DNA from 4 places in the Paenibacillus sp. FSL R7-0048 genome. Region 4 is predicted to be linked to each of the others. Evidence: riboswitches for the same ligand, from Rfam matches in the RefSeq annotation. Region 4 holds a riboswitch; each other region holds the start of a gene.
The links. A riboswitch is a leader RNA that binds a small molecule or an ion and turns the genes downstream of it on or off. The one in region 4 is predicted to bind cobalamin.
Positions count from the first base shown of each region.

Region 1: another riboswitch for cobalamin. It lies ahead of NSQ91_RS03920 (S-layer homology domain-containing protein); the one in region 4 lies ahead of NSQ91_RS04585 (DUF4430 domain-containing protein).
Region 2: another riboswitch for cobalamin. It lies ahead of NSQ91_RS06890 (RCC1 domain-containing protein); the one in region 4 lies ahead of NSQ91_RS04585 (DUF4430 domain-containing protein).
Region 3: another riboswitch for cobalamin. It lies ahead of NSQ91_RS06935 (RCC1 domain-containing protein); the one in region 4 lies ahead of NSQ91_RS04585 (DUF4430 domain-containing protein).

Region 1 covers NZ_JBBORF010000001.1:900,415-906,357, forward strand. Annotated here, with positions in the region: gene NSQ91_RS03915 (cellulase family glycosylhydrolase) at 1-1,048, opposite strand, end outside; cobalamin riboswitch at 1,390-1,590, shown strand; gene NSQ91_RS03920 (S-layer homology domain-containing protein) at 1,754-5,943, shown strand, end outside.
Region 2 covers NZ_JBBORF010000001.1:1,581,935-1,587,877, forward strand. Annotated here, with positions in the region: gene sigK (RNA polymerase sporulation sigma factor SigK) at 1-313, shown strand, start outside; cobalamin riboswitch at 741-932, shown strand; gene NSQ91_RS06890 (RCC1 domain-containing protein) at 1,343-3,154, shown strand; gene NSQ91_RS06895 (GBS Bsp-like repeat-containing protein) at 3,584-3,784, shown strand; gene NSQ91_RS06900 (RHS repeat domain-containing protein) at 3,984-5,943, shown strand, end outside.
Region 3 covers NZ_JBBORF010000001.1:1,593,501-1,599,443, reverse strand. Annotated here, with positions in the region: gene NSQ91_RS06935 (RCC1 domain-containing protein) at 276-2,087, opposite strand; cobalamin riboswitch at 2,498-2,689, opposite strand; gene sigK (RNA polymerase sporulation sigma factor SigK) at 3,117-3,668, opposite strand; gene NSQ91_RS06925 (Piwi domain-containing protein) at 3,787-5,904, shown strand.
Region 4 covers NZ_JBBORF010000001.1:1,067,830-1,073,772, reverse strand. Annotated here, with positions in the region: gene NSQ91_RS04590 (methyl-accepting chemotaxis protein) at 1-47, opposite strand, end outside; gene NSQ91_RS04585 (DUF4430 domain-containing protein) at 250-2,814, opposite strand; cobalamin riboswitch at 2,985-3,187, opposite strand; gene NSQ91_RS04580 (GAP1-N2 domain-containing protein) at 3,315-5,943, opposite strand, start outside.

The DNA.
Region 1 (5,943 bases), 170 kb from region 4:
GCTGCCCGTTATCCCAGAGCATGGAAGTCATTTTCTTTTCTTTCAAATAATAAGTCAGATACTCAAAGAATTTAAGCTTCTCGCCCTGTTCAATCACACCCGTGTCTTTATCGAAACCTAATAAACCAAATTCGCCGACGATGACAGGGATGCCTTTAGCTACAAATGTATTGTAAACGTTATCAAAAGTTTGAGTGATATCGTTTTTTGTATCTTTTTCAAACGTGGTGTAGCCGGCAATGTTCACACTAAAAGGCCAGAAGCCATAGAAGTGAACGGTCGCAATAATATTTGGATCGTTCAGAGCCGTAATCGTCTTATAGAGATGATCCATTCTTGTTTGCGTAGGTGAAGACTCTAATGAAGGTAATACAAGTGGGCGGAGGTCGTTTTTCCCACCGGATTTCCGCACGATTTGATAGAAAGAGTTATTAAGTTCAGTAAGCATTTGCTCCATTTTTGCTTCGTCCGTGCTTCCACCATCGGTGAACCGAGGCTCATTTATGCTCTCGAACATCAGCTTATCGGATTTGTCCTTGAAGCGATCGGCAATTTGAGTCCAGGCTGCATCATAACGCGCCAGCGTTTCATCGTGTTTTTCTTCCATATGGCTTACCCATAGCCAGGAATCATGATGGACATTAATCATGACATAAAGCTTGGCGTCCAGTGCCCAGCCGACAACTTCTTCCACACGGTCGAGGTAGGCCTTTTCTAGGGTATAGTCTGGTGCCGCACCCATGTGAGTATCCCAGGTCACAGGAATCCGAATGCTTTTATAGCCTTGAGCGGCGATCTTTTTAATAAGATCTTGGGTCACACGTGGATTGCCCCAGGAGGTTTCATCCTCACCTGTAGCATCTAAAGTATTGCCAAGGTTCCATCCGGGCTGCATTTCGTCTACATAGGATTGGATCTTACTCTTTGGCGCTGCCTTAGCTTGTTGCTCGTCCTTAGTTGCAGCTGCGGCCATGGATGAGAACAGAGAGAGCAGAAGAGCGGTGACAAGTGTCAATGATAAGAAGGATTTCTGGATTCGCGTAGTCATTGAATTCTCCTTTGTGAGATAAATTTAGGATGCTTGGACCTGGCTTTGACGCTGTACTCGGTGGTTAGATGAATACAAACACCTCCAGTTTTATTTTGTAAACGCTTTCTGAATATACCCTAACATAGAATACACTTAGCGAGTACCTTACTAATTTGTGGTAAATTCATATAAGAATTAGTGATTTAAATTAATTTACCCCACACTTGGATAAAGAAATTATTTGAATAACCCTACTCGTAGAAATTGGTTATTCAATAGGATTATCTCTAGCTGCCCGTTATACAAAAAAGAAATATAACATGACAAAAGCATATATATTAGATATGATGAAGCATGAAAATTTAAAATTAGAAATAGGTGCCAACTATGAATGTTGCGGAAGTACAATCATAGATTGGTTAAATGGAAAGCGGGTGTGAATCCCGCGCGGTCCCGCCGCTGTGAAAGAGGAGTCCTTGCAAAATGCCACTGGGAAACTGGGAAGGCAGCAAGGGTGATGATACTTGAGCCAGAATATCTGCCTTTTTCTGTTACACCATCAAACTCTACGATCGATAGAGAGGTGCTTGAATAGTGTTTGCCAGCTATTACTGTGGTTCACTATCTTAACCTCTTGACGTTTATGTTGAGTGGTTTTTTTGTGGTTATGAGAAAGTTTATTCTGTTTTTTATCATAGGTATGAAGGGAAGGGTTATGGAAAAATGAAGAAAAATAAGTTTTTAGCGTGGTTACTTATTGTAGCTGTATTTATTACGACATTCTCTACAAGTGTAATCCCGGCTCAAGCAGATGGAGCAAGCTCTACCCTTAAAGGGTATGTATCTGTATCCGTAGAGAAATTCACCTTAGGCCAAGGGTATATTAAGGAACCTATTAAAGTTCCGATTTATGAAGGCGATAATGGCGCATCTTTAATAACACGTGCGCTAGGTGATGGGAATTATAGATATTTAGGAAATATAGATAGTGGTTTTTATTTATCAGAAGTTAAAGATAGTGGCAGAAGCGAAGTCAATATTCCACAATATATTTTAGATATGATTTCAGCCGATGGGAATACAGTCAGCACTAAAGCAGACCCCGAGTGGTTAAGTCAGTTTGACTACACCTCCATGTCGGGTTGGATGTATGCAGTAAATAATGTGTTTCCTCCGTTTGGGATGACCGATTATAAGCCTCAAGACGGTGACATCATTCGAACTCAGTTCACCACTTATGGCTATGGTTCTGATCTTGGCGGCTGGGGGGAAATCCCAGTTCAACTTGCCAATAAGGATGCTTTAACTGCGGAAATCGCCGAGATTAACAGTGCCCCTAATAAAGAAACTATTTTGGACAGACCAGTAGTGCAATCGGCAGTTTATGAAGCCTATTCCGTGCTCGAAAACATGGCAAGCTCTCAAATAAGTGTAGATCATGCGCTTGTCGGTCTTAATAATGCATTAGACATAGAACCCCCTGTTATTACAGTAAGTGGCATACAAGATAAACAGGAAGTATCCAATAAAGAAATAAGCTTCAAAGTAGCTGTCACAGACAATGTATATAGTGACATTACTCCAGAAGTGAAGCTGAATGGAGTTACTTTATCACCTGCAAATGGGGAGTATAAAGCTACTCTGAATTCAGGCAGTAATGCAATTACTGTAACGGCTCTTGACGGAGCTGGAAACAAAACAAATGTAACTTATCAGGTTACTTACAAACTGGAAACTTCAGTTGCCGTCAAACAACAGTTAGATAAAAACCTTGCTTATATTTTAAATACTGTAAAGAATCCAACGTTTGGAACAGGCAGCGGAGAATGGTCGATCCTTTCTCTGGCCCGGGCGAACTATACAGTACCTAACGGTTATTACGATCTTTATTACAACAATGTAGCAACGAAAATAGCATCAATCATTAAAGAGGATGGAAAACTCGACGCCAATAAAAGCACAGAGAATTCCAGAGCAATATTAGGACTTACCTCTATCGGAAAAGATATCACAAATGTTGCGGGATATGATCTGAGAAAAGCACTCGCTGATTATCAATATATCCAAAAGCAAGGCAATAATGGTCCGATTTTTGCTCTGATTGCGCTAGATAGCCATAACTATGAGATTCCTGTAGTTGATGGAGTTACAGAACAGACCACAAGAGAAAAACTAGTTCAGTACATTTTAGATAAAGAGGTTAAAAAAGGTACAGCAGAAGCTGGTGGCTGGGAATTAGGCGTAACCAAAGCCGATGTCGATATGACTGCGATGGCGATGCAAGCTCTTGCACCTTATTATGCATCCCGTGATGATGTAAAAGCTGCCGTGGATCGGGCCATCCAATGGCTGTCCGATAACCAAAACAATCAAGGCGGATTTACAAGCTGGGGAAGCACTAGCAGCGAGAGTATCTCGCAGGTAATTGTAGCCTTAACTGGTGTAGGCGTAGATCCGCACACTGACGCTAGATTTGTTAAAAGTGGAAATTCGCTTATTGATGCATTACTTAGCTTTGCTGCACCTGAGGGTGGATTTAAGCATATCCTCACAGACAAAGTGGACAATATGGCGACGGACCAAGGTACGTATGCTCTTGTGTCCTATGATCGTCTGATCAATCATAGCAACCGTCTCTTTGATATGAATGATGTGCAACTGGAACAACCAGAAGAACCGGGGCCTGGGCAACCAGAGGGTCCGAAAGAACTTCCGTTACCTTCTGGGGAGAACCCGAAAGTTGAAATCCCAAATGACGCTAATGATTATATCGTTCCGATCAGCGCTGGAGATAGCAACAAAGAAATCACAGTAGCTATTTCAGAAGAAAATCAATCAAAGGTTAGTGTCAATTTACCAAGTAACAGCGACCTTCCTCAGATAGAGGCCATAAAAGGTAACGTATCTGTAGTCATTCCTAAGGGTGCAAAAGTTACGAGTGGGGATGCCTCAACGATTGAACTGATTTCAGCTTTAACCGGTGCAGAATCTGCACTAAAAGATAGTGTGAATCAGATTATTCCTGGGGACAAGAAGCTTGATAACATTCTTCAAGCATTTTCCATGGGTGGTAGTGCAAGAGTAGAATTTAGTCAATTTATTACGTTAACCTTTAAGGACCTTAAAGGAAAAGAAGCTGCTTATATTCAAAATGGCACCCCTCATGCCATTCAAAAATTTGCAAGTGATGACTTAGGTTTTGCAAGCGGTAAGTCTGAGTATGCCTATGATAGTGGAAATGACTTAATTGTAAAAACCAATCACTTCACTGACTACATTGCGTATGCTTCCAGTGCAGTACAAACACCTGGCGGCGACGGTGGTAACGGTAATGGTAGCGGAAATGGTGAAGGAAATGGCGGCAACAATGGTGGCAACAATGGTGGCGGAACCACTCCATCGAAACCATATGTAATCCTGTCCGTGGATAAGCTTACGATTAATAAGGGATATGTTGTTCCATCTGTACAGGTAGAGCTACAATCTGGTGACACAGTGTGGTCTGTACTAAAAAGAGTGCTGGATAGCCGCGGTATCGACTATAGAGATTCCTGGAACAGTGACTTTGGAAGTGTATATGTTGAATCCATAGCTGGTGATGGGGAATTTGACCATGGCAGCGGCAGTGGATGGATGTATAATGTGAATGGGAAATATCCTAATTATGGAGCATCTTCATATGACCTAAGTTCCGGGGACAGAATTCAGTGGCGTTATACTACGAATTTGGGTGTGGATCTAAATGCACCGATACCAACTACAAGCCCTACTCCAACCCCAACGCCTAAGCCTGGTGCTACTCCTGCTCCTGGTGGGGGAGCTAATCCGGAAGCCGGCGTTGATCCAAATGTGAGTCCATCTCCAACAGTGACTCCTAAGGATCCTACCCAGAACACGAATGATATTAAACAACTGTATACAGATGCTGATAAGATCTCTTCCTGGGCCTATTCAGCGATTGAAACAGCTACAGTAAAAGGATATATCCAAGGTAATAATGGCCAGGTGAATCCGAAAGCTTATATCACAAGAGCGGAGTTCACTAAGATTCTCGTTTCTGCATTAGAACTTGATATTAAGAGTGATAAAGGCATTACCTATAAGGATGTCGCTCTAGGTGATTGGTTCTATCCATATGTGAATGCTGCGCATAAGGCAGGTCTAATCACAGGCTTTAATAATGAATTTAAGCCAAATGACAAGATTACTCGTGAGCAGATGGCAGCAATTATCGTCAGAGCATTGGCCATCCCGGCGACGAAGCCAGGAACAGCGATTAAAGATATCAACACCGTATCGGCATGGGCCAAAGCAGATGTAGAGACCGTTGTTGCGACTGGTTTGATGTTAGGTGATGATAATCAATTTAAACCTAAAGAGCTTGTAACTAGAGAAATGGCGGCTGTTGTAGCTACTAGAACCCATGATTATAAGAGTGGGAACAAAGTGGTTAGTCCGACTATTCAGAATAAAGCAGTTAGTTCTTATATTCAGAACACAGCTACCTTTTTGCAAAAAACAGTAACAAACCCGGTTATCTCCTCGGTTGGCGGGGACTGGACAGTGTTCGGGCTGGCTCGTTCAGGCGTGAAGGTTCCAGATAGTTATTACACTAAGTACTACGCGAATGTAGAAGCAACTCTTAAAGAAAAAGCTGGGAAGCTGCATAGCGTAAAATATACGGAATATGATAGAGTTATTTTGGCATTAACTTCAATCAACAAAAATATTGATAAAGTGGCGGGTTATAACCTACTGGAACCGCTCGCGGATTTTGATACTGTAATTAAGCAAGGTATTAACGGACCTGTGTTTGCTCTCATTGCACTGGACAGTAATCATTACGACATTCCAGTGGTTAAGGATGTAAAGACGCAGACGACTAGAGAGAGGCTCATTGATTATATTTTGGG
Region 2 (5,943 bases), 510 kb from region 4:
GCACGACCCAATTGGGACTGACAAAGAAGGTAATGAAATTACACTCATTGATATCCTCGGTTCGGAAGCGGATGATGTCATTAAAGAAGTAGATCTGAAGATCGAAAAGAGTAAGATTTATCGTAACCTTGATATTCTGGATGACCGGGAAAAAGAAGTTGTCGTTGGGCGGTTTGGATTGGATACAGGTGGAGAAGAGCGGACACAGCGGGAGATTGCCAAGGAGTTGGGGATCTCGCGGAGTTATGTTTCGCGGATAGAGAAGAGGGCGCTCATGAAGTTGTATCATGAGTTTTATAAGGCGAAGCGGTAGGGTCTTCTAAGTTATGAAAAAATAGAATTCGATAGACAGTAGAGATTTGAAAAGCGACTTTTCTACGGAGAAGTTGTTTTTTTATCGTTAACATGATGGGGAATTTTTCCCTTTGCACTATGGATCATCCCATTGATTAGGAGAGGTTTGATGTTGTGTAGGTAGTCTGCGCAATCTCTACTGTGTCATCATACTGCTACTCCCCCTATTCCACTCTCTATCAATGGTGGAGTGATTTTTGTCTAGTTACTTGCCAATCTGTGATTGGTCCATCCCAAGCGAAGTGAATGACTGCGTTCGGTTTTGTTAAGGTGTGTGTAACTCATGGTTTCATTCTCCCACGCAATGGATGTGGTGGTAATTCCATTATACGAATCTTCCTTAGGTGTTTTTGTCTGTCGCACTTCATAATAATTCATGGTATATTATTCCTGTTAATATTTATGGTGATTGCATAGGAATATCCTATCTAGCTTAAAAGGGGAATGTTGGTGAAATTCCCACGCGGTCCCGCCACTGTGAACGCACATTAAAATTCCATCATTAACTGCTTAATGTTAATGGTGGGTTTTTTAATGAACTGCGAAGCCAGAATGCCTGCCATAAATATATCCAACGAATCCCACGAGGATGGGAAGGAGGTTTTTTTATGTCTATATTCAATAGTGAAACTCTTTTATAGAATTACTTTAATAAAGTACTTGTTACATTGGAAATAATGTTGTTAATAAATTATTAATGGTAAAGGTTCATTTGGAATGAAGTAATTATTAGTTAGTTTCATGTTGTCGATGTATAGATTTCGGACAAAAATAAAAAAAAGTTACGGTTTGATTAAATGAAAGTATCTTTCAATATCTAAGAATTTGTTGATTTTTTTATGAGCTGTTTGGTTTTACACGATCATTTGTATTGTCTGTTTAGTTATTTTGCTGGATCCGAAGTTTATTATCCCAGTCATCCTATCTAGTATCGTAGATAACAACTAATTAACTGGAACTATTTATTAAATGGGAGAGAAAAATAAATATGAAGAAATATTATTCGTTATTAATTATCTTATTTCTTTTAGTTATATCGATTAGTCAGTTATCTTTAGTGAGTGCGGATGGTGTAAATCAACAAAAGGAGTTAATTGCACCTGAGACACAAATAATAAGCATATTGGAGGATTCCTCGTTAAAGGTGAATTTAAAAAACATTATTAGAGAAGGGAATTTTTTTCATTTAATTAGATTAGTAGATTTTGATAGTAATAAGGTGATAAATATAAAGAAATCAATTGAGAGGGATCAACTGATAATTAGTCCACAAATTGAATTGAAAGATGGTCATGATTATACATTACATATTCCTCCTTACTCACTTGAGGATATAAATGGAGAAAAATTAAATGATAGCTACTTCCTGAAGTTTCAAATTGTTAGCAATGAGAGCGCTAAAAAAAAATTATTAATAGAATCTATATCTCAAAATAATAACTCCAAAATCATGTCTTTAAATGAAAGCGCAAAGAGTTTACCCTCTACTTTAACTCGGGGTGTTTTAGAACATGGGGAAATATATGCTGGTATAGATAAAAGTGGTTTTATAGAAAAAAATGGGAATCTATGGTTATGGGGAAGTAATGAAATGGGACAGTTGGGGGACTTTATTACTCCATCTAGCAATAAACCAGTTCAGTTGGCTGGAACCGATGTGGTGTCGATGAATAAAGGATTTACTGGTGGAACTTTTAGTTCATATGCTTTGAAAACTGACGGTACAGTGACGGCTTTCGGATTCAATTATTATGGTTTTTTGGGTTTGGGACCTGCTGGAGATCAGACTGATTTTGTTGTCTCTCCAACTCCAATTTCTGGATTATCAAATGTAAATAATATCAGTAGTAGATTTTACCATACCCTCGCTGTTAAATCTAACAGAACAGTGTGGGGATGGGGAGATAATCAACGAGGGCAAGTGGGAGTCGATAGATTAGAACTTATTACAACTCCGGAACAAATTAAAGGTGTTAACGGGGTTGGGAATCTTATGGATATTATTGCTGTTGATGTTGGTGAAATACATTCTATAGCACTTTCGTCAACTGGAACTGTTTATGTTTGGGGAGGCAATAATCATGGTCAGTTAGCAAATGGATCTCTTAATGATGAGAGTTTCCCTAGTAAAGTGCAAATGGGCTCCAGTAATGCTTCTTTGTTAACAGGAGTTAAAGCTATTAGTGCTGGGGACAATTTCAATTTGGTTTTAAAAGAAGATGGAACAGTATGGGGCTGGGGGCAAAATGATAAAGGGCAGCTTGGAGACGGTACTACAGTAGAACGGCGCTATCCAGTCCAAGTCAAGGGCCCAAACGGAGTTGGTTTATTAAATAATGTAATTGCTATTAGCGGTGGAAGTAATTATTCATTAGCACTAAAGTCAGATGGAACAGTATGGAGTTGGGGAGAGAATAGCATGGGCCAACTTGGAGATGGCACAACTTTAGGAAAACTTACTCCTACTCAAGTAAAAGCGATAGGCGGTAAGAGTTTTCTGAATGATGTAATAAAAATAGATGCTGGAAATTCGCATAGTATAGCACTTACTAGCTCTTCATTTATTACGTGGGGGAATAATACAGAGGGTCAATTAGGGAATGACTCATTAATTTCTTATTCAAATATTCCAGTAACAGTTCTACAACCTTCTATTAGACAGGATTACGAATATATTTATGATTCCGCTAATAGGTTAACAGCTATTATCATTCATAAAGGGAATATCAGCTACCGCCGTGACTTTGTATACGATAGTAATGGTAATTTACTATCTGCAATTACAAAGGAAATAAAGTAGCTGTATAATAGCGTTTCAAAATAATTAGTTTGAAAAGAAAAAATAGAATGTTTTTCGTGATGAGTAATCAAAATGATTTGTGGGGAACTAAATATTCTTTGTTACTCAATCGATGGTCCTCTCAATTTATAATAATAACACTGTTTTTGGAGCGTAGTGTTTTTTTAGGATATGTAAATTTTATTCCGACTACCTCTCCAGAATAACCTTATGCCAACTATATTATGGTGGATGTAAGTAGCAAATCATAACCACAAACCCTATATGTCTAAAACTTGACATTCAATATACATAAGATGGAAAAGGAGTCTGATAAAGAGGAGTAAAGATTATTCGTCAAAATCGTATATGTTTAGTATCTTGGTGCTTTTCGTAAGACGTCTATCTAAAGGGCGGTTTTGATAGCACCCAACAGGGGACCTTTCCAACATGGACGATAGTAATGGTCAAGACGATTTAGAGGATCCATGGATTAAGGGGGAACGTTTAAGTTCTACAAGTTGGCGAATTCGAATTCCTTTCTTTAAACATAACAATGAAACAGGAATGTATATTACCCATATTTATTCCTTTGATGCTTCTATGAACAAAATGATGATTGGTGAAATTTTAGTAGAAGTAAAGAAGTGAGTGAAATTAAAAGAGGAGATGCAAAATTCATGTTAATGCATCCCAGGATAGGAAGGTATATTGAAGAAGAAACGATTCAAATAGGGAATGAACTATTATTCTAATAGATTATAGATAAATATTGGGGAATATTTTCATAGAAAGATAGAAATATAGCTCAATTGTGAGGTAACCAAATAAATTCCTGGGGGAAACTAAGTTGAGAAAAATAAAGCTAGTGAGAAAAATAGTAATGGTCATCATGTGTTTATCTTTGATCATTCCAAATATTTTGGAAGGAACTGCGAAAGCGAGTACAACCGTTAAAAGTACTTCTGATCAAACGTACATAAACAAAGCACAAGATTTACCTGCTCCATCACCTGCACCGTCAGATTTTTTGGATTTTTCAACGGATTCGGGACCACAGCCTACACCTACGACTCGTCCAGAGAATTCTGCGAGTGAATTATTCAAAGAAGAAGGTTGGCAGGACTCCATTCCTCCATTGCCGGATGAGAAGGCTACTGTGGAGGTAGCCACCTATGATCCGAAATTGTCTGAGGCTATTGTATCAATTAAAGTTAAAACGCTTGAGAAGCAAGGATTACTCAATCATTCGGTCTCTTCAGGTGGAACGGCTACAAATCAAAGAGTAGCATCACAAGATTTAATCGAATCTGAAATCGAAAAGCTGTTTTTGGCCGGAGCTTCCATTGAAGATGTCTATTGGATTAATTATCTGATGCAGGATTCACCGAATCAAACCTTACTTGAGCTATTAAAGTGGAAGCAAGAAGGAAAGCTAAGCTGGGAAGACATACAAGGGGAATTAGAAAATCAAGCTATCCAGAAGAAGAACCCATCTTCGGTTCAAAATTCTACCTACCAGGATGATCCGATCTTTCAACAATTTCCGAGCATAACCTCGCTAGTGTATGGAGAGGACCTTTTTTCTCCAGATAAATTGAAAATCGCGGCTTTAACGGTGACTGCTTTTGATATGAGGGTCGCTGGCATATTTGACGGACTAGTTGTTCGAGCTCAGCTTAATCAAACCAACAAACCCCAATTTGGAGATCGTAATACTACTGATGAAGTGATCGATCCTGTTTCCGGTTCATTGACATGGAAAGAGAATCAAATCCATTTACCCGGTCGAGATGGTCTGGATTTGGATATTGGGATTATGTACAGTTCCAATCAAGGACATTCTTTTGAAAGAGCATATAGTTCTTCAGGTAATTATACGTACACAGAAAGATATGATCATTTTTTGGAGATGAATAGTTTAGGGGTAGGTTGGTCGTTTCAATTTCCTTCAATCGAAAAAAATGGCGACTATCGTTATTATCATGACGGAAAAGGTGGGGTGTATACCGTAGCCCGTTATCCAGAAAATGGTGATGAATTTACAAAATACACAAAGTTCCTAAATTACAAGCAAAAAAACATGCGATTTGTTTATAACAATGAGAACCATGAATTTAATAACGGAGAGGAAAATTCCTGGTACTACGTTGAATTCGAGGATAAGAGAAAAGAGTACTTTTCTGCCAATGGAGCACTTATCGGGATTGTAGACCGTTTTGGAAATACAATTAACTTTAAGCATCGCTCTATAGATATTGATGGTATACGATCTGTTCTTATCAGTTCAATTACAGATACAGTGGGTCGTGAGGTTACTTTTGAATATGAGGATAACCTTAATACTCAAGAGATATTTAACGGTGAAAATGTGACGATTCGAGTTAAGCAAAATGGAACCGAGGTCCAAAAGGTCATCTTGACTAAAGGCAGAAAACTTGTGCCAGTGAATGAAATTGAAGTCTATTTGCCTGTACTATGGTCGGTTACAGATCAGAATGGGGACAAGACCTACTTCGACTATGAGGAAGGAATTGCATATTATCAAACAGGGAGTGATTATTCGGGTGCAAGAAATCAAAACTATCATACCTTGCTAAAAGAAGTCATATATCCTAATTCAAACACAGAGTATACGTATGAACGGGTTTCCAGAAATATAGGTGAAGATCAAACCCTTCATCAATTTCGACTCTTATCAAGGGTAGATAAAACAGGTCCGAAAAATTATAATTGGCTTCAGTATACGTATACAGGTGACTATACGGGATATCCGACCTATTATCCGCCATATCTACAGCAAAATAATC
Region 3 (5,943 bases), 530 kb from region 4:
GTTTTAGACATATAGGGTTTGTGGTTATGATTTGCTACTTACATCCACCATAATATAGTTGGCATAAGGTTATTCTGGAGAGGTAGTCGGAATAAAATTTACATATCCTAAAAAAACACTACGCTCCAAAAACAGTGTTATTATTATAAATTGAGAGGACCATCGATTGAGTAACAAAGAATATTTAGTTCCCCACAAATCATTTTGATTACTCATCACGAAAAACATTCTATTTTTTCTTTTCAAACTAATTATTTTGAAACGCTATTATACAGCTACTTTATTTCCTTTGTAATTGCAGATAGTAAATTACCATTACTATCGTATACAAAGTCACGGCGGTAGCTGATATTCCCTTTATGAATGATAATAGCTGTTAACCTATTAGCGGAATCATAAATATATTCGTAATCCTGTCTAATAGAAGGTTGTAGAACTGTTACTGGAATATTTGAATAAGAAATTAATGAGTCATTCCCTAATTGACCCTCTGTATTATTCCCCCACGTAATAAATGAAGAGCTAGTAAGTGCTATACTATGCGAATTTCCAGCATCTATTTTTATTACATCATTCAGAAAACTCTTACCGCCTATCGCTTTTACTTGAGTAGGAGTAAGTTTTCCTAAAGTTGTGCCATCTCCAAGTTGGCCCATGCTATTCTCTCCCCAACTCCATACTGTTCCATCTGACTTTAGTGCTAATGAATAATTACTTCCACCGCTAATAGCAATTACATTATTTAATAAACCAACTCCGTTTGGGCCCTTGACTTGGACTGGATAGCGCCGTTCTACTGTAGTACCGTCTCCAAGCTGCCCTTTATCATTTTGCCCCCAGCCCCATACTGTTCCATCTTCTTTTAAAACCAAATTGAAATTGTCCCCAGCACTAATAGCTTTAACTCCTGTTAACAAAGAAGCATTACTGGAGCCCATTTGCACTTTACTAGGGAAACTCTCATCATTAAGAGATCCATTTGCTAACTGACCATGATTATTGCCTCCCCAAACATAAACAGTTCCAGTTGACGAAAGTGCTATAGAATGTATTTCACCAACATCAACAGCAATAATATCCATAAGATTCCCAACCCCGTTAACACCTTTAATTTGTTCCGGAGTTGTAATAAGTTCTAATCTATCGACTCCCACTTGCCCTCGTTGATTATCTCCCCATCCCCACACTGTTCTGTTAGATTTAACAGCGAGGGTATGGTAAAATCTACTACTGATATTATTTACATTTGATAATCCAGAAATTGGAGTTGGAGAGACAACAAAATCAGTCTGATCTCCAGCAGGTCCCAAACCCAAAAAACCATAATAATTGAATCCGAAAGCCGTCACTGTACCGTCAGTTTTCAAAGCATATGAACTAAAAGTTCCACCAGTAAATCCTTTATTCATCGACACCACATCGGTTCCAGCCAACTGAACTGGTTTATTGCTAGATGGAGTAATAAAGTCCCCCAACTGTCCCATTTCATTACTTCCCCATAACCATAGATTCCCATTTTTTTCTATAAAACCACTTTTATCTATACCAGCATATATTTCCCCATGTTCTAAAACACCCCGAGTTAAAGTAGAGGGTAAACTCTTTGCGCTTTCATTTAAAGACATGATTTTGGAGTTATTATTTTGAGATATAGATTCTATTAATAATTTTTTTTTAGCGCTCTCATTGCTAACAATTTGAAACTTCAGGAAGTAGCTATCATTTAATTTTTCTCCATTTATATCCTCAAGTGAGTAAGGAGGAATATGTAATGTATAATCATGACCATCTTTCAATTCAATTTGTGGACTAATTATCAGTTGATCCCTCTCAATTGATTTCTTTATATTTATCACCTTATTACTATCAAAATCTACTAATCTAATTAAATGAAAAAAATTCCCTTCTCTAATAATGTTTTTTAAATTCACCTTTAACGAGGAATCCTCCAATATGCTTATTATTTGTGTCTCAGGTGCAATTAACTCCTTTTGTTGATTTACACCATCCGCACTCACTAAAGATAACTGACTAATCGATATAACTAAAAGAAATAAGATAATTAATAACGAATAATATTTCTTCATATTTATTTTTCTCTCCCATTTAATAAATAGTTCCAGTTAATTAGTTGTTATCTACGATACTAGATAGGATGACTGGGATAATAAACTTCGGATCCAGCAAAATAACTAAACAGACAATACAAATGATCGTGTAAAACCAAACAGCTCATAAAAAAATCAACAAATTCTTAGATATTGAAAGATACTTTCATTTAATCAAACCGTAACTTTTTTTTATTTTTGTCCGAAATCTATACATCGACAACATGAAACTAACTAATAATTACTTCATTCCAAATGAACCTTTACCATTAATAATTTATTAACAACATTATTTCCAATGTAACAAGTACTTTATTAAAGTAATTCTATAAAAGAGTTTCACTATTGAATATAGACATAAAAAAACCTCCTTCCCATCCTCGTGGGATTCGTTGGATATATTTATGGCAGGCATTCTGGCTTCGCAGTTCATTAAAAAACCCACCATTAACATTAAGCAGTTAATGATGGAATTTTAATGTGCGTTCACAGTGGCGGGACCGCGTGGGAATTTCACCAACATTCCCCTTTTAAGCTAGATAGGATATTCCTATGCAATCACCATAAATATTAACAGGAATAATATACCATGAATTATTATGAAGTGCGACAGACAAAAACACCTAAGGAAGATTCGTATAATGGAATTACCACCACATCCATTGCGTGGGAGAATGAAACCATGAGTTACACACACCTTAACAAAACCGAACGCAGTCATTCACTTCGCTTGGGATGGACCAATCACAGATTGGCAAGTAACTAGACAAAAATCACTCCACCATTGATAGAGAGTGGAATAGGGGGAGTAGCAGTATGATGACACAGTAGAGATTGCGCAGACTACCTACACAACATCAAACCTCTCCTAATCAATGGGATGATCCATAGTGCAAAGGGAAAAATTCCCCATCATGTTAACGATAAAAAAACAACTTCTCCGTAGAAAAGTCGCTTTTCAAATCTCTACTGTCTATCGAATTCTATTTTTTCATAACTTAGAAGACCCTACCGCTTAGCCTTATAAAACTCATGATAAAGCTTCATGAGCGCCCTCTTCTCTATCCTCGAAACATAACTCCGCGAGATCCCCAACCCCTTAGCAATCTCCCTCTGTGTCCTCTCTTCCCCACCCCTATCCAATCCAAACCGCCCAACGACAACTTCTTTTTCCCGGTCATCCAGAATATCTAGGTTACGATATATCTTACTCTTCACGATCTTAAGATCGACTTCTTTAATGACATCATCCGCTTCGGAGCCAAGGATATCGATAAGTGTAATTTCATTACCTTCTTTGTCCGTCCCAATTGGATCATGCAGGGATACGTCTTTACGAGTCTTCTTCAAGGATCTTAGATGCATCAGGATTTCGTTTTCAATACAACGTGCTGCAAATGTGGCTAGTTTGGTTCCTTTGTTTGGACGATAACTCTCAATAGCTTTAATCAGGCCGATGGTGCCGATGGAGATCAGATCCTCCATGTCCTCTCCGGTGTTATCGAATTTCTTGACGTTATGGACATGATACGATGTAAAATCACCTTGTAATAAAATAATATCTTAGAACCCTTATTTAAAGATGCTTATAGATGATGCATGGGATATATTGTATAGTTAAAATATGCCATATGGATTTTGCGGTATAGGCCAATAGGGAGAGTGAACAGAACAGATTATGAATACACCACTAACACACTACGTACTTACAGAATGGGAATCAGACACGAATACAAATGTTCTAAATATTCATTTATATACGCTACCTGTGCGTAATGTATTTGAACAACATACAGAAAACGGAAATGCTTCTTTTGATTTAAGAAAATTAAACAGGTCGCTTGTTATCGATTTTTTCAATCACTATATTGCAAGCTGGCAACCTATTGAAAATTGGGGTGAGTACACATTCACTCAATATGAAATTCGCTCAATTAATCCCACTATCCTAGCAGAGAGAACTATCTTGGAAAGATTACTTTTAAGAACTATTGAAAGTGTTCAGCCAAAAAAAGAAATTGCTGCTGGAAGTCGGAAATTCACGTGGTTAAAAGCTGAAAAAGTCGTAGAAAATATTTCAATACATAGGGTTATACAATGTGATATTACTGTAGGCTATACGGGCAAAATTACCATTGGTTTTGATTTAAATCATAGTTATCGTACAAATGCATCGGTATATGATTTAATAAAATCAAACGCAATTTTTAAAGGCGATCGAGTAATTGATATATATAACAATCTTCATTATGAGTTTGTGGAAATCTCCAATTCTACAATCAATGATGCAATTCCAGAACTTAATCAATCAGTTGTTAGTTATTTTACTAAAGAACGAAAGCAAGCTTGGAAAGTTGATAAACTTGAACAGAGTATGCCTGTTGTCTATCTAAAAGCATTTAATGGAACTCGCATTGCTTATGCACCAGCTATGCTACAAAAAGAGCTTACTTTTGAGTCACTTCCTTCTAGTGTAGTGCGTCAAACATCAGAAATTTATAAACAAAACGCAAATCAAAAAATTAAAACATTGCTGGATGAAATACAAAAAATATTAGCACGCACTGATAAAATTAAATTTAATAGACAAAAGCTCCTAGTCCAGCAAGCTGGGTATGAAATATTGGAGTTGTCAAATCCTACTCTTCAATTCGGAAAAAATGTTACTCAAACACAGCTTAAATATGGACTTGATAAGGGCGGTGTAGTAGCCTCAAAACCTTTATCCGTTAATTTACTTGTATACCCAGAACTGATAGACACAAAACTCGATGTCATAACTGACTTTAATGATAAATTGAATGCGCTATCCCATAAATGGGGTGTACCATTATCAATCTTAAAAAAATCAGGAGCCTATCGGAACAAATCTATTGATTTCACAAATCCACACCAACTTGCCATCCTGCTTAAAGAGCTTACGAAAAATTCATTTCAAGAGTTGACGCTCGTGATAATCCCAGAAAAAATTTCAGGCATGTGGTATGACACGGTAAAGAAGGAGTTCGGAGGGAATTCTTCAGTACCGACTCAGTTCATAACTATGGAAACTCTTCAAAAAGCTAATGACTACATTCTAGGCAATATATTATTGGGGCTTTATTCTAAATCAGGCATTCAACCGTGGATCTTAAATTCATCCCTATCATCCGATTGTTTTATTGGACTAGATGTATCTCATGAAGCTGGCAGACACTCTACTGGTATTGTACAGATCGTAGGAAAAGACGGCAGAGTATTGTCCAGTAGGGCAAATACCTCTAATGAAGCCGGCGAAAAAATCCGCCATGAGACTATGTGCCAAATTGTGTACTCAGCGATAGATCAATATCATCAACATTACAATGAAAGACCAAAGCATATTACGTTTCATCGTGATGGTTTTTGTAGAGAAGATTTAGATAGTCTAGACGAAGTGATGAATAGTTTAGGTGTAGAATATGACATGGTAGAAATTATCAAGAAAACGAATCGTCGTATGGCTCTAAACGTTGATAAGCAAGGTTGGGAAACAAAACCAGGGCTTTGCTATGTTAGAGACGATCTAGCGTATGTCATCGCTACTAATCCTCATCCTCGTGTCGGTACAGCTCAACCAATTAAAATCATCAAGAAAAAGGGATCACTACCAATCGAAACAATAATTCAAGATATTTATCATCTTTCGTTCATGCATATTGGTTCCTTATTAAAATGTCGCCTTCCCGTTACTACATATTATGCCGATTTAAGCTCTACTTTCTTTAACCGGCAATGGCTTCCGCTCGATTCTGGCAAATCGCTACATTTTGTATAACAAATAAACCTCCCACATACTGGGAGGTTTATTTGTTAT
Region 4 (5,943 bases):
AATACCAAAAGCAGCCCTATTTTGTATTTCACTTTCAAATTTTTCATCTACACTCCGCCTTCACATTATCTTATGATCTATCTATTTTTATCGGTCGGAAGGGCTAAGAGTTTGATGATTTTTAAAATATTGTGTCGAATAAAAGTATATATTGTCATAAAACAACTTTCCTCAAATAAAAAAGGGCGGGCACCCGATCCGCTATTACTCCGAATCCATGTGTGCCCGCCTAATCAAACTTCCTCTTCCTTATTCTCCAGAGGTATAGTACCAGTACAAAGTATCACCGTTCTGCAAAATATAACTGTCTGCACTGATGCTTGGATCCGCATCCCGGTTCGTTTTATACTTCCATCCGCTGCTTGGGCCTCCATCAAATTCAGCCAACCCGTCAATAGATTTCACGTAGATGCTTCCAGCGTTGCCGGATGATACTACCTTAGTCCCTAATTGACTGACTAGTAAGCTATAAGCCGTTTCGCCCTCTTTTAGAGCTACTGTTGTACTGGCTAGGATGGTTCCTTTCCGGCTATCTCCAATCACTGAGAGGGTAGCGGTAGCTTTTGCTGGAGCAATAACAGACGATCCGACAGTCAGAGACTGAGTATAACGCGCTACGCTCGGTACGCTATCTTTAGCATAACCGGTAACAGTTATTGTATAGCTATTTGCTGGGAGACCCCCATCAATAACAGCCACACCTTGTTCATTCGTGATTACCTTCTTACCACCAACCGAAACCTGCACACCTGCAGCCGGTGAGGTAACCGGATCAGAAGTTAAGCTTTCCTGATTCCACACCCACTTTTTCTGTGAAACCTTTACAGTAAAAGCTTCATTAGCTTTTGGCTGTGATGGGGTAAGCACCACAGCATCTACAACCTGTGTATTTTCTCCTGCATAATAGACAAGCACACGATCGGATTCCTGTAGTTCGAACGCATCCATACCCACACTTGGATATATCCACTCCCCGCCGCGTGATACCACGAAGCTCCACCATCCGTCGTAAGTACCTTGCGAAACTCCATGGATACCTGATACAAAGTTGCCATAAGACGATTTGGTGATATCTACTTTAAAATCATCGGTAGACCCTAGTTGTTGCAACGCTTCAAGGGCATTGGAGGCTTTCAAAGTCCCCTCACTAATCAACCCTTCCGGGCCTTCAACGGTTAGCGAAGCTGTTACATTCTTAGAAATCACTTTTAGAGCTTTTGTATATTTAGCAATCGTTGGGGCTTTGCCTTCACGGTAGCCAGTTACAGTCAGTGTATAGTCACCTGCGGGCATATTTCCTGAGAATACGGCCTCACCTTTAGCATTCGTCGTTACCTTGTGAGCTCCAATTTGGACCTGAACACCCGCAGCTTTTGCAGTTACAGGAGAGGAAGTATTCGTAGCAGCGTCCCATTTCCACGTCTTACTAGTTACAGTGACGGTAAAAGAATCGCCCTCTTTAAGATTTGCTTTGGAAAGCGTAACGGAATCCACAAGCTTAGTGTCGTCTCCGGCATAATAAACCAGTACCTGATCTGAATCTTTAAGTACAAAATCACTCATGCCTACATCGGGATTAATCCATTTTCCGTCACGCGATACAACATACATCCATCCGTCATAACCACCAAAGCTTCCAGCAGCAATACTTCCGATGCCAGTCACATAACTGCCCGAAGGATTCGTGATCGGCAAGTTCGTTTGAAGCGCCAGCTTCTCTAACGCTCCAAGTGCGTTGCCAGCATAGGCGTACCCTTGTGCCAACGTGGCCTGTGGTCCCTCAATCGTTACTGGAGCGTAGATGAGTGAGCTCTGAATGGAGGATTTGGAAAAATCGTATAGCTTACTGTTGCTTCCTTTATATAGCAAATTATAGGCAACCAGCGCCTGAAGCCCTTGCTCTGTCGCCAGAATATTACTGCTTCCACCACGGCTATGGGTGAAGCTACCATCAGCTAGACGATAGCTAAGCAGGTTCTCCATTAGATCCACTTTGTTTTTGGTGTATTCTAATCCACTAGGATCAACTCCGAAGGAGGTGAGTCCAAGGATTGCTTGTGCGCTACTTTCAGCACTGTCACCGTAACCCCCATGGCTATCTTGAGCTGCAGATAACCAAGCTACGGCTTGTAGCCCTGCTAAGTAGGCTTCGGGATTATTTTTATGTGCCGCCAGAGCCGTCAAGGTTATCGCTGTCATATCAGGCTCACTTGCGCCTGATGTTAGTGCAAAGCCCCCATCCGGATTCTGTTTGGAGAGAATCTCCGTAAGGAGCTTATCCGCCGTCCATTTCCCGTCACTTGGGATATTATATTTACCAGAATCCAGCGCAAGTAAAGCATATACCGGATTATTAAGCGTCTGTTCACTGAGCTTGCTATTATTATAAATTTTCTCAATCAGATTATAGCCAGGAGTCGTTCCGTTACCAGCAAAGCTAGTAGGATCTGCACCAATCGCTCTCACTGCGAGCACGATTCGAGCATAATCGGTTACATTGGTGAAATCGCCAGCTGCATCCTTTACTTTTTTCTCAAGCTCTGAAAGGTAACTAGCCGGCAGCTTGTACCCTGCTTGCGCTAATCCAATGGCTTGCCAATCCGATTGCACGCCACCTTTCAAGAGATATTCTGCAGCCGCATAAGTCGCATCCGCAACATTAATCCGCTCCGCGGCAGTTGCCTCCAGACCGGCGCCAGCGCTCGCTTCTGCAAATATTTGTCCCGCCGGAGCAAGAGATGTTCCTAGAATTGAAATGACCATGAATAAGGCCAGCCCAAGTGCTACAAACTTGGAAGACATGATTTTCTTCATTGTTTAACCTCTTTCTGTATAAGAATGGGTACTGCCGGGAATAAGACGCATAACATAAAGACCGCCCCTTTGGAGGGCGGTCAGGGAAGATTACAAATTGAGGCTGCGGCGCTTGCTTCCTGCCAACAGTCCATCTGTATATGTTCCACATTCTTACCCCACGAAGAATAGAAACGCTCACGAAAAAGGCAGGTCTCCTGGCTAATGCTTCATCGCTGTTCTTCACCTTCCCACCCTACCTTCGGGGCAGTGGCTTATAGAAGAAACGCTCCGCACATACAGTGGCGGGACCGCGCCGGACTCTTGCACCGGACTTCCCTTTTAAGCAGACGACTAGATTGATAGAGTCTGCACCTTTTCCAGTATGTAGTATCTTATTTTGACATCCATAATCATATCTATTAATACATAGCATGTCTATAGAAAAGCTTAGTATGGGCAGCAAAAAAATGAACAGCAATACGCCACCTTCCGGTAGTTATTGCTGTTCAGAAAGCTTGTTATTCGACTGTTCCATCCGGACTTGCAGTCGGGGAGGGTTCAGCACTTGAATCAGAAGCTGGTGGAATATTAGGATCGGGATCTACGATCAATGTAAATCTTCCGGCTTTGATCATACTTTTCTCTAGAATTGTCGCTCCAGACTCCAATGTAACCTCAACCTGATAGGAAGGTTGTTCACCTTCAGTCACAGCTGTTGCGGAAGGTAACCCAGTGCTGTTCTCAGTATCAGAGGAAGGCGTAGTGGACGGAGAAGCATCAGCTACAGCGTTAGTAGAGTCTGCACCTTCTGCTGTTCCTCCAGTAGTGCCAGCGGCATCTGACTCGTCAGCAGCGTTTCCCTCATCCGTCCCATCCGTTGACGGCACTGGACAAGTCCCATTTGTAGCAGCGACCTTAAAGCTTTTATCTATCTCTGTAGACGAAGACATTAAACTAACCTCAGTCGGTTTAAACTGCACACAGTCATCTGCACTTGCGAAGGTGAACACCAATATGCTGCTCCCCTTATCTCCTTCGACGCTCTGATCCTTCAAGTATACTGAAGCCGGAGGCAGCATATTGCCTGCACTCTGAACAGGGGTCGGCTCAGGGCTTGTCCCCGGCAGAGCCGTCTTCGTATCATCCGGACGCAGCATACTGAATACGATAATTGCAATAATCACCAGAATACCCGTAATGGAGCCGGAGATTAAGAGTCGAAATCGGCTGCGGCTGATCCAGCGCGCCAGCGGGGAAGCCAGTTGGGAGCGGGCTTCATTGTACACATTTTGCAGAGCAGGCCGAGCTGCCGCGACATAGTTCTTTCGGAATTCCCGATTCTTGAACGCTTCACGATCACTGCTCAGGAAATACTTCAGAATCGCCTTACGGTAACCCGGTTGCAGCTTTTTATTCGAAACCGTAAATAAAGGATTGCCTTGCGACCAAGCAAAAAACCGATAGATGATTTCTTTGTCGGAACCGGCTTTACGCTTTAACAGCTCCAGAAGCGCATCGTAATCCAGCGGACCCCCTTCACGCTGAGTTGTATAGTAAAAGGCTAGCGGAAGCCGTTCAAAGGGTTCCAGAACACGCGCCTCTTTTAGCAAACGACGACCCAGTAGCTGCACATCGTCTAGTTCCTGCGGAGACAATCCTGTAAAAATCTCCTCATTCGGCTTCTCTTCACCAAACCAGCGGTAAGCGGCACGCAGCGCATTCTCTTTCTGCTTGCTAATCCTATCCAGTGGCGGCTGCCAATCGACAACATTACCATACCGTAAAAAAACTACCTCCAGAAGCTCCTCCTGCGTCATATCAGAAAGCGATAAGCGGTTCAGTAAGAATCTATCTGCTGAAGCAGCAAGATCCTGCATTAGGGAGAGTGCCTTAGGAGCAACTCCTGTTCCTTTGCGGCGATCTTTTTCTGCCTTATCTACAATTTCATGAATTTCCGCCACAGAAGCCACCGGATCATGCTCCAGCTGGAGCTTTTCTAGCAAATAATCCTTCACAGCATTTTGAGCAAAAGACTGCTCTAACGCCACTGGCAGGAACCGCCCCCAATGGAGCACAAAGCTCAGAATATCCGCAGATCTGGACGCCGCAGCTAGTCTTGATTCCATATAAGGCTCAAGTAGCTGCTTACGGAAATAAGTTTCAGACATCACGCGCTGGAAGTAAGCTGCACTTAACTCATCATTACTCTCAATGATCCCGTAAGCAGCACTCAAAATATCCTTGCGGCCCGCTTCCACACTATGAAGCATCCCATTGATGAAATAATCCACGATTCTGACCCTGTAATTGTGATCCTTAAGTACAAAATACTCTTTAAAGCATTCCATAATCGCCGGATCTGGCACATTTCTTTGCCGAATCAGATCAAATTCCCGGTCAAACCGTTCTAAGAAAATATCATTCAAGCGGATTCTAGAATGAATTGCACCGTCTGGTTTAAGGTAAGAAAGCAAACCACTTAGCACCGCACTCTTGTTTTCCGTATATAAATGCTCGTTCCCTTGCTCAATCTCATAAAATATAGCCAGCTCATTATAGAAAGAAAGGGTTAGCTTGTGCTCAGGACTCTCTCCACGCAGAATCTGATCGGCGAAGCTTACGAAGTCGTTAATATCTCCTGGATTCAGCAGTAATAGCTTCCACACCAAATCAGCATAAGGCTGGCGGGTCTCGCCAAAATCGACATTCCCCATCCGTCCGGAAGCCAAATCAAAGGTATAATCCTTCTCAATACTGCGATCACCGGGACGAAGTGAACCTTTTTCCACAAAGCTAAGATGTATATATTTACGGCTTTGCGGTTCATTCGCATACGTAATCACGCCTAATCTACGGCGGAATTCATACGGCAGCACGCTATACAGAATTTCTGTAAGCTCCACCGCCCGCGCGGACAACTCGGTGATAGGTACGTTTAGAGCCACGTAGATTTTTTTCTTACCTGCAACAGAGAGCATTACGGCTTGCAATAATGCCTTGAATATCCCTTCATCAATCCCTAATAGACGTAAGCCTGCGATTGGATCCGGGCTGCGGTCTGTGCGAACAACTGGAATAGAGGGCAGCTCCGGCAAGGTTCCACCAAGCTCTCCCGTATAACGCTCTGCAAAATCAGCATGCAGCCAG